Regions from separate parts of the Metaplanococcus flavidus genome, predicted to be linked through region 1. Evidence: riboswitches for the same ligand, from Rfam matches in the RefSeq annotation. Region 1 holds a riboswitch; each other region holds the start of a gene.

Region 1 (3,278 bases):
GAAACAACCAGCATATCCCGAAGGATGTCTGTTTTTACAGAAACAGAGCCTCTGCCTAAAAAATCTTTTTCCCATTGTGTCAATGTCTTGCTGATCTCCGCTTCCAAAGATCCTTTTGTCCATTTGGTATGCTCCATCAACTGTCTCCCCTTATATAGAAAAACGGCATATTTCTATTCCTGCAATAAATGCAGAGATAAAAATATACCGTCTTATCCCACTCTTAACCAATGATTCCCCAAACTTTTTCATCCAATCAATAAGTGACTTATTAACTGCCTGCTCAAGCCTGAAACAGCATCTGGTTACCAGTTTAAATTTTACGGCTATTCTGTTGAAGTAATCATATCTATTCTGTTTTATTTTGTCAACAGCGTACTTTTTATGGTGGCGGACATACTGCAAAGACTGTTTTGGCGGTTATGTGCTTCGGTGGAACTGCTGTTTGACTGCAAGGCGTAGACAGCTATGAATATTGCTGGAAATAAAATCCAGTTGAGTAGCTGTTGTCTTCTCACTATATGGAATGTGGATCGTCGTCTTTTGGCAAATTGGGGAATCGCTGATAAAGCTAAGAAAATCGCTGATAAACCTTTAAAAATCGCTGATAAACTCATGAAAATCGCTGATAAAATGAGAATCGATGATAAAAGGAATAAAATCGACGATAAACCTTCAAAAATCGACGATAAACCCAAAAAAATCGACGATAAACTTCAAAAAATCGACGATAAAACTCCAGACACAAAAAGGAAGGCAAGCACATCTCAGCGCTTGCCTTCCTCATTAATTTCACTCACCAAAAATCTCTTCAGAAACCTCTACAATATATCTCAATTTATCCCATTGCTGCTGCTCGGTGAGTTTATTGCCGTGATGGGTTGATGCGAAACCGCATTGCGGGCTGATGCAGAGCTGCTCTAAAGGCACGTATTGAGCGGCTTCCGCGACACGGGCTTTAATGGAGTCTTTATCTTCGAGCTCACCGTTCTTCGAAGTGAAGAGGCCCAACACAACTCGAGGACCGCCAGCCGGAATGTGCTCGAGTGGCTGGAAGCTGCCGGAGCGTTCGTCGTCGTATTCGAGGAAGAAGCCATCGACTTTTTCTTTGGCGAACAGCGTCGGCGCAATCAGCGCGTAGCTGCCTTCGAATGCCCAGTCGGACTGGTAATTGCCGCGACAGAGGTGAGTTGTCACTGCAAGATCTTCCGGTTTGCCTTCCAGTACGCCATTTGTGACGCGCAACGCCAGATCGATCAGGTAATCGCGGTTATATTTGCCGTCGTTGAACGGAATGCCCGGTGCTGAGAGGCCGGCGATATAGACGTCATCAATTTGCAGATAGCGGACGCCTGCATCATAGAAAGTTTGGAAGGCATCGCGATAAGCCTGGATGACATCTTTCGCATATTCTTCCAGATCAGGATAGATGCTTTCGTTACGGATCCCCTGATTGAAAAACTGGTTCGGGCTCGGGATTGTCAGCTTTGGAATGGCGCGGCCGCCGACAATTTCCTTGAATTCAATAAAATCCTGGACGAAGGGATGATTTTCATTGAATGAAATTTTGCCGATGTTGCGGACGTCGTAAGCTTCCGTCTCGACATTTTTAAATTTATAGCCATGTTCCGGCGTGTATCCTTCAAAGCCGTTGATGTGCGCCATAAAATCGGTGTGCCAGAATGTGCGGCGGAATTCACCATCTGTTACAGCTTTCAGGCCGACTTCGATTTGCTTGTCGACGATTCGTTTAATTTCCGTCGTTTCGATTTCGCGTAATTGTTCTGCAGTGACGGTGCCTTCTTTGGAGTCTTTTCGTGCCTGGTGGATGCTTTCGGGACGCAGCAAGCTGCCGACATGATCTGCTTTGAAAGGTGCTTGTACCGTTGTTTTTGCAGTTTCTGAAATTGGGTTTGTCATGTGAAATTCCGGCTTTCTGTTTTTAGTCTGGTTTGCGATATTCAGCTTGCTCTTGACTTGGACTCCCTTTAACCGAGCTCCTTTTCCAATAGAAAAGAGGCTTTCTTCAACAAAGAAGAAAGCCCCTCAAAAAGGAAAGGTTCTTCTCATCTTCTAGGCTCGCGCCTATTGGAAGTAGCACCTTTGCCTTTCACAGGCAGGTTGCTGAGACATCACAGGGCCAAATCCCTCCGTCTCTCTAGATAAGAAATAGATTATTAAGTTAGTTGTTATTGGTTGTTGTTAACAATAAAACAGTTTTCAGATAAATGCAAGGAGAAATTACGTGAAAACTTCACGCGGGAGTATCTGCTAATAGAAATAATCCGCCTTTAAATAAAGATGATAAGTTTAGCCCAAATAAACCAAAATTGTACCGCTGTCGAGGAAACGAAAATAATAATTCATTGCCATGATGGCTCAAGCCTAAAAAAATATATTCAATTGATTATTTCCCACAGTTTTTCCAGCCGCTCGTAATTGTCCAAACCGATCCTCCTTTTCACTTTTCCGCGTTTGGACTCCATGCCGATTTCGAATTCATCGATCAGCAATAACACGTCATAGATAAATTGCATCGGGAACTGGAGTGATAACAGCACCGGATAAGCAAGATAGGCGCTGACATGTTCATAGCCATAGAAATTATCCAGTTCGATGGGCAGCTTTTTCCTGACATATGCTTTTCCTATGTCATGCAGTAAAATGGCCCAGGAAAGAAGCTCCAGTTCCTCCGGGTCAGGGACTTCTTTTTTGATTTCTTCGATGATTTTCCAATTTTGGTGCAGTAAGGCACGCATTTCTGCAGTTTTTGTCATAAATTTGGTTTCTTCGAAGCTTTGAAAAAATGTTTCACATCCTTCATATGACAAAGCCTTATCCTTGAGCTTTGCAGCGTTTATTTCTGCAAGTGGAGGTTTAGAAAGAAAGCGGATACTATCGAATTTTTCATCTTTCCGTGGCAGTTGGAAAGCACGGATATAGCGTTCAATAATAAGTTCAGGAACGCGGTCAGCATCGCTCCGCCGGCTATTGCGCTTTTTCAGCACATCATAGGGAGTGAGAAACACGATTGCTTCCGTTTCAGGCTGAAATTTTTCAATTCTGTTCAAGACGCTTTTTCTTCTCTTTGAGGCCAGATTTGTTGCATCATAAATAACATTGGTTCCATTTTCCAAGTTAAAGGCGGTCTGCTGGTACATTTCTTCAAATGTATGCCGATAATCGGGGGATTCGCCGGGCAGGCGGTTATGACGCATAATTTTATCAGATGACAGATGCACCCAGTCCTCATTGCTGAGAAGAAGTGCGCGGGCATA
Region 2 (3,278 bases), on a different contig from region 1:
TTACTGTAAATGCCAGTATAGGAGTTTCGCTTTATCCGCAGGATTCATCCAACGCCAATGAACTGATTACATTTGCGGAGACCGCAATGCGAAATGCCAAAATACAAAAAGGAACTTCCAATTCGTTTTTCCATTCTGACATGGGAACTGATTTGGCACGTCGGCTATTGATTGAAAGGGACCTGTCAGGAAATCTCAAAGCAAAAGGTTTCCATTTTGTACTTCAACCTCAAATCAATTGCTCAACCGGTGAAACGGATGGTGTTGAGGTGCTTGCCAGATGGCATCATCCCAAACTGGGTCCACTTTCGCCCTTAGAATTCATCGGCATTGCCGAAGAGACTGGAACAATATCCCATTTAACGAAACATCTTCTGAACGAGGTATTTTCATTTTTAAAATACAATCACAAGTTATATCACGGCGTGCCCAGGACGGCCATCAATATAACCCCGTCACTGCTCACAAGCAGACTGTTCTTTGAAGATTTATTCAGACTTATGGACAAATATCAGATCTCATCTGATTGGATTGAAATTGAGATTACCGAAAGTGAAGAACTTACTGTTTCAGAAGTCACACTGGAAAACTTGCTTGCCTGCAGGGCAAGAGGAATTTCCATTGCACTCGACGATTTTGGAACCGGATTTTCAATGCTGGCCTATTTAATGGATTTTCCGATTGATAAGATCAAATTGGATAAATCTTTTATTTCCAAAATTGGATTCAACCTTAAATCGGAGGCTGTTGTTAAATCTCTCATCCAATTTGTTAAAAATATCGGCTGCAAGCTGGTGGCAGAAGGAGTGGAATCGCAAGCTGAGGCTGCGTTTCTCGAAATGAATGGCTGCCTGATCCATCAGGGATATCTATATGATCGTCCTTTACTTCCTGAGACATTCGTCAAATACTATTTATCCGGCGATGAATATGAGAATTCAAAGTCCGGCTGATACACCCTTTTACTTTTTTAAAATGACCGGAAACCACATATCTACCATTAATTTACTTAATTTTCAAAAAATAATTGAAAATAAACTTCCCGATACTCTTTCAAGGCCTGCAACTATATATCTGAAAAAAATAAAAAGAAAATGATTGACTTCTATCTCAAACAGCAATAAAGTAATCATTACAAATTAAATACGTACATCACTTTCTTATCCAGAGAAACCGAGGGACAGGCCCTTTGACGTTTCGGCAGCGGATTCGCTTTATGCGAAAACTGTGCTAATTCCTGCAAATGCGAGTTTTGCATTTGGAAGATGAGAACGAGATGGTTTCATTCCGAAGCCCTCTTTTTTTCTGTTGGACAAGAAAAAAAGAGGGCTTTTTTCGTTCATTTTTGGAAAGTTAGATCTGTACGCAATAGATTTGTATAGGTATTACAGCTAGAGGAGGCGTACAAATGATTGAATTCAAGAAGGTTACCAAAACTTATCAGTCGGGCAAGGAGGACGTTCACGCATTGAACGGCATTGACCTGACTGTCGAAACCGGAGAGATTTACGGAGTGATTGGCTTCAGCGGAGCCGGTAAAAGCTCGCTGATACGCACCGTGAATCTTCTGGAGCGCCCAAGCAGCGGGCATGTGCTGATAAATGGCAAGGACATTTCGAAGCTATCGGCCAGCGAGATCCGGAAAACAAGGAAAGACATCGGCATGATTTTCCAGCATTTTAATTTGCTGAACTCCAAAACGGTTTTCCATAATATCGCGATGCCGCTGATTCTGGCAAATACACCGAAAAGACAAATAAAGGAACAAGTAAAGGAGCTGCTCGATTTCGTCGGTCTTGCCGATCAGGCAGAGAAGTATCCGGATCAGCTGTCAGGTGGACAGAAACAACGGATCGGCATTGCACGTGCTTTGGCCACCAACCCCTCCGTCCTGCTGTGCGACGAAGCGACATCCGCACTTGATCCGCAGACCACGCAATCGATTCTCGAATTGCTGCGCCGAGTCAACCGCGAATACAACATCACGATCCTGCTGATTACCCATGAGATGGGTGTCATCCGGGAAATCTGTGACAAAGTGGCCGTGCTGGAAGCCGGAAAAGTAATTGAACAGGGAACGGTGTTCGACATATTTACGAACCCGCAGCAGCCGACCACGCAACGGTTCGTCCGCTCGGTCATGAACGATGAACTGCCGGAATCGCTGTTGAAGAAAATCCGGGATCCGAATCAGAACCATACCATCTACCGGATTCAATTTATCGGCGCTTCTGTCGGCCAGCCCCTTATGTCCAGAATTTCCCGGGAATACAATTTGGACCTGAACGTATTATTCGGCAATATTACAGAACTTCAAGGGGAACCCTATGGCAATCTGATTGTGGAATTCAACGGACCTGCCAGGGAAATCCAAAAAGCGTTGGCGGACATTCGCTTAAACGAAGTTCAAGCCGAGGAGGTGCGGAATTATGCTAGTTAGTAACGAACAGATCCTGGAAGCTCTTTGGGAAACACTTTATATGACGGGCGTATCCTTTCTTTTCTCTTTACTCGTCGGTTCTGTACTGGGACTCTTATTGGTAGTTACACGGAAAGGCCATCTGCTGGAAAACGAACCGGTATCGAAAGTGCTGAACGCCTTCATCAATATTTTCCGGTCCGTGCCATTTATCATCCTGATGGTTGCCATCATCCCGGTCACCCGATTAATCGTTGGAACATCCATCGGCACATCAGCGGCTATTGTTCCACTCGTATTTTACGCCGGACCCTATATCGCCCGCCTGATTGAAAACTCCCTGCTTGAAGTTGATGAGGGTGTCATTGAAGCAGCAAAGGCAATGGGTGCATCGCCATTACAGATTATTTTCCGGTTCCTGATACCGGAAGCATTAAGCTCACTCGTTCTCGCTTTGACGATTGCGATTGTCGGCCTGATCGGCGCATCCGCCATGGCAGGAGCAATCGGAGGCGGAGGCCTCGGAGATCTCGCCATCACGTATGGCTATCAACGCTTCGACACACTCGTCATGTTTATTACCGTAGCAATTTTGGTCGTCCTAGTACAAGGCGTCCAGTCCGGCGGCAATCTCTTATCAAGGCAAGTGCGTCGACGTTAACACCAATCTATCCTTATTAGTTGAACTAAAAAAGCAGTATTTATATACCAAATCGGCGTTGAGAGAAATCTCTAAAGATATGGAGCAAAACAGCGAAGACTCCCAGGGGCCAAGCGAAGTGCTGAGATCCACTCGGGCGTAGCACCGAGTTAGCTCAGCGCGAGCCAAGAGTTGGCCGTAGCTTGCAAGGCCGGCTCT
Region 3 (3,278 bases), on a different contig from region 1:
ATTTGTCTTTGTCAAAATCCCTGATGATATAGATTAAAGTAGCTTGCTCGACATCACCTTTAAAATTGTTCAGATGAATGAATCCTTCATAGCCTTCCGTCTTTTCAGGAACTTCATTTTCAGGCATAGCGTTCTGGAACTTGATGGCGATGGTCGATGCATTCAACATTTTGTCTTTAGCTGACCCGGGATGGACACTTTTTCCCTGAACAGTCAACTTTCCTATAGCTGCATTGAAGCTTTCATATTGAAGTTCACCAAGAGGGCCGCCGTCCATTGTGTAGGCGTAGTCGGCACCAAATCGCTCAACATCGAATTTATGGGGGCCTCGCCCGATCTCTTCATCCGGAGTGAAAGCGACACGGATTTTACCATGTTCAATTTCCGGATGCTGAATGAGATATTCCATCGCCGTCATGATTTCAGCGACACCGGCTTTATTGTCTGCTCCAAGCAGGGTGGTGCCGTCCGTTGTAATCAGCGTATGGCCGATGTAATTTTGCAGATCCGGGAAATCCTGGACGGTCATTGTAATCGAATCATTCAACGGCACATCTTTGCCATCATAATTGTCTACACGTTTCGGGTTGACGTTCTTGCCGGTAAAGTCGGTAGCTGTATCAACATGGGCAAGAAATCCGATAACTGGAAGCTCTTTGTCGGAAGTGGCCGGCAGTGTGCCGAATAGATAACCATGGGCATCCATATCTACGTCTTCCAAACCGATTTCTTTCATTTCTTTCTCCAATTCCCGCAAAAGATCCCATTGTCCGGGTGTGGACGGGGTTTCCAGGTTCTCGAAATTGGATTGTGTATCGATTTTTGCATAACGGATCAATCGCTCGATTAAAGTTTCAATCATGATTAAAGGCCTCCTGAAATATGTATTGTCCTTATTTTAACATGAATAAAAAGAAATCTGTAAATCTTGTAAGGAATGAAAAAAATGCAGCCCTCAATGGGAGTCTGCAGCTTTTTTTCGCAGTACGGCAGAGACTTTATTTTCAGAGCCATCCCTGATACGGTTGATATTTTCAAGATGTTTCCATAGCGACATTGCCATCAGTGCAAGCGCGATAACATAGGGCCACAAGCCTTCTGCCGGCCAAAACGCGATAATGATGAACATTGCATACAGGGCCAGCACGCCGATTACCAGATAATCTGTGGCAAGTGCAATGGCAATGAGGAGCGCCAGTCCGAGTAATCCGAGTTTCCAGTCCAGCGCAATCATCACGCCAATGACTGCTGCCGTTCCTTTGCCGCCATTAAATTTCATATAAAACGGAAAATTGTGGCCGAGAACTACCCCGGCAGCGATGAAAAAGAGGATCGCCCAAACCGTTTCTGCGGGCAGGCTGCTCGCGCCAAGCAAAAAGCGCATGGCCAGGACTGCGGCAAAACCTTTGGCAATATCAAGAAACGCCACCATTGCCCCGTATTTCCAGCCAAGAACGATTGCGGCATTCGCTGCTCCCGAATTTTTCACACCTGTTGATTTGATATTTTTGCCCGATAAAAGTTGTGCGACAACTGAGCCATGCAGGCAGCCAATTAAATAACCTGAAATAAGTGCGGAAAAAATCCATAAAATCATAGTTTGCCCCTGCCTTTCTTAATATTAAACGTATGAATAAGAAGGAAGTTTCAAAATTATCCGACAACCTCCTTGACAAAATATCGTATCATTATTTATACTTCTCAACAAGATGGAAAACTGAATCTGAATACTCTTATCCAGAGTGGCGGAGGGAATAGGCCCTGCGATGCCCGGCAACCAACAAGCAACCCAGCTTGGAAAGGTGCTAATTCCTACAGACTGGAACGACAGTTTGGCAGATGAGAGGAGGAAACTCCGTATACAGCGGCCCTCTTCTAATTAGAAGGGGGCCTTTTTTCTATTCCCTCGTCTACTTTAAGGACCATCTAATAAAATTTATGGAGGAATAAAAAATGACGAATTTCAAACCAGAGACACTTTTACTTCACGGCGGCCAGCAGCCCGATCCGGAAACAGGCGCACGAGCGGTACCGATCCATAAAACAACTTCCTATGTATTCCGGGATACAGAACATGCACAAAATTTATTCGGGTTGAAAGAAACCGGGAATATCTATTCACGTATTATGAATCCGACAGTGGATGTCTTTGAACAGCGTGTGGCGCTGCTTGAAGGTGGGACGGCTGCAGTCGCATTGTCTTCAGGAATGGCGGCAATCGCCTTTTCGGTTATGAACATCGCAGAAGCCGGAGATGAAGTGGTGGCGGACAGTAATCTTTATGGGGGCACTTATAATTTATTCGCAAAAACTATACCGCGCTACGGCATTACCGTGAAATTCGTCGATGGCACAGATCCCGAAAACTTCCGATCAGCCGTTACCGACAAAACGAAAGTTTTCTTTGGCGAAACTATCGGCAATCCGAGTCTCAATGTTTTTGATGTGGAGCGGGTGGCAGAGATTGCCCATGAATACAATATTCCGTTGTTAATCGACAATACATTCGCTTCGCCTTTTGGCAGCAATCCTATCGCGTTCGGTGCAGATGTGGTCATTCATTCAGCGACCAAATGGATCGGCGGGCACGGTACAGCAATCGGCGGAATTGCCGTGGATGGTGGGAAATTCAATTGGAACCATGAAAGATTTCCGAATTATACGGAGCCTGATGACAGCTATCACGGTATCCGTTATGGAATTGACGCGGAAGGGGCGTCTTTCGCGACAAAATTGCGTGTTCAGCTATTGCGTGATTTCGGACCCTCATTGAGCCCAGACAGTGCACATATTTTCTTGCAGGGCCTGGAAACGCTGCATTTGCGCTTGCCGAGGCACAGCAGCAATGCCGGAATTATCGCCGACTATTTACGCAGCCATCCGCAGGTTGAATGGGTCAATTACATCGGATTCGAAGATCATCCCTCACATGGACTGGCCCAAAAATATCTAAAAGATACTTTTGGTTCAATCGTCAATTTCGGCATCAAAGGCGGAAGGGATGCTGGCAGGAGAGTGATTGATGGAGTCAGCCTGTGGTCCCATGTGGCAAACGTGGGAGATGCAAAATCGCTGATCATCCATCCGGCATCCACAACGCATCAGCAATTGAACGCAGAAGGATTGGAACAATCCGGTGTGACAGAAGAAATGATTCGTCTGTCGGTCGGACTGGAAAACCCGGAAGATCTGATCGCTGACTTGGAGCAGGCCATCAAAGCCGCAGCAGTTCAGCAAGTATAGGAGGAGAATGGCATGAAGACAGTAGCCATCGGGGA

The links. Region 1 has a riboswitch for S-adenosylmethionine ahead of ACFQ1X_RS02270 (5-methyltetrahydropteroyltriglutamate--homocysteine S-methyltransferase). Riboswitches for the same ligand answer to the same signal wherever they lie in the genome.
Region 2: linked by a shared signal. The riboswitch ahead of ACFQ1X_RS14375 (methionine ABC transporter ATP-binding protein) and the one ahead of ACFQ1X_RS02270 (5-methyltetrahydropteroyltriglutamate--homocysteine S-methyltransferase) in region 1 are both predicted to bind S-adenosylmethionine.
Region 3: linked by a shared signal. The riboswitch ahead of ACFQ1X_RS00575 (O-acetylhomoserine aminocarboxypropyltransferase/cysteine synthase family protein) and the one ahead of ACFQ1X_RS02270 (5-methyltetrahydropteroyltriglutamate--homocysteine S-methyltransferase) in region 1 are both predicted to bind S-adenosylmethionine.

The regions. Positions count from the first base shown of each region.
Region 1 covers NZ_JBHTKI010000003.1:199,486-202,763, forward strand. The annotation lists gene ACFQ1X_RS02260 (DUF2294 domain-containing protein) at 1-137, opposite strand, end outside; gene ACFQ1X_RS02265 (hypothetical protein) at 469-885, shown strand; gene ACFQ1X_RS02270 (5-methyltetrahydropteroyltriglutamate--homocysteine S-methyltransferase) at 793-1,920, opposite strand; SAM riboswitch class I at 2,064-2,169, opposite strand; gene ACFQ1X_RS02275 (AAA family ATPase) at 2,400-3,278, opposite strand, start outside.
Region 2 covers NZ_JBHTKI010000022.1:180,531-183,808, forward strand. The annotation lists gene ACFQ1X_RS14370 (putative bifunctional diguanylate cyclase/phosphodiesterase) at 1-953, shown strand, start outside; SAM riboswitch class I at 1,158-1,272, shown strand; gene ACFQ1X_RS14375 (methionine ABC transporter ATP-binding protein) at 1,409-2,440, shown strand; gene ACFQ1X_RS14380 (methionine ABC transporter permease) at 2,430-3,080, shown strand.
Region 3 covers NZ_JBHTKI010000002.1:38,327-41,604, reverse strand. The annotation lists gene pepT (peptidase T) at 1-862, opposite strand, end outside; gene ACFQ1X_RS00580 (glycerol-3-phosphate acyltransferase) at 956-1,597, opposite strand; SAM riboswitch class I at 1,731-1,846, shown strand; gene ACFQ1X_RS00575 (O-acetylhomoserine aminocarboxypropyltransferase/cysteine synthase family protein) at 1,954-3,243, shown strand; gene metX (homoserine O-acetyltransferase MetX) at 3,256-3,278, shown strand, end outside.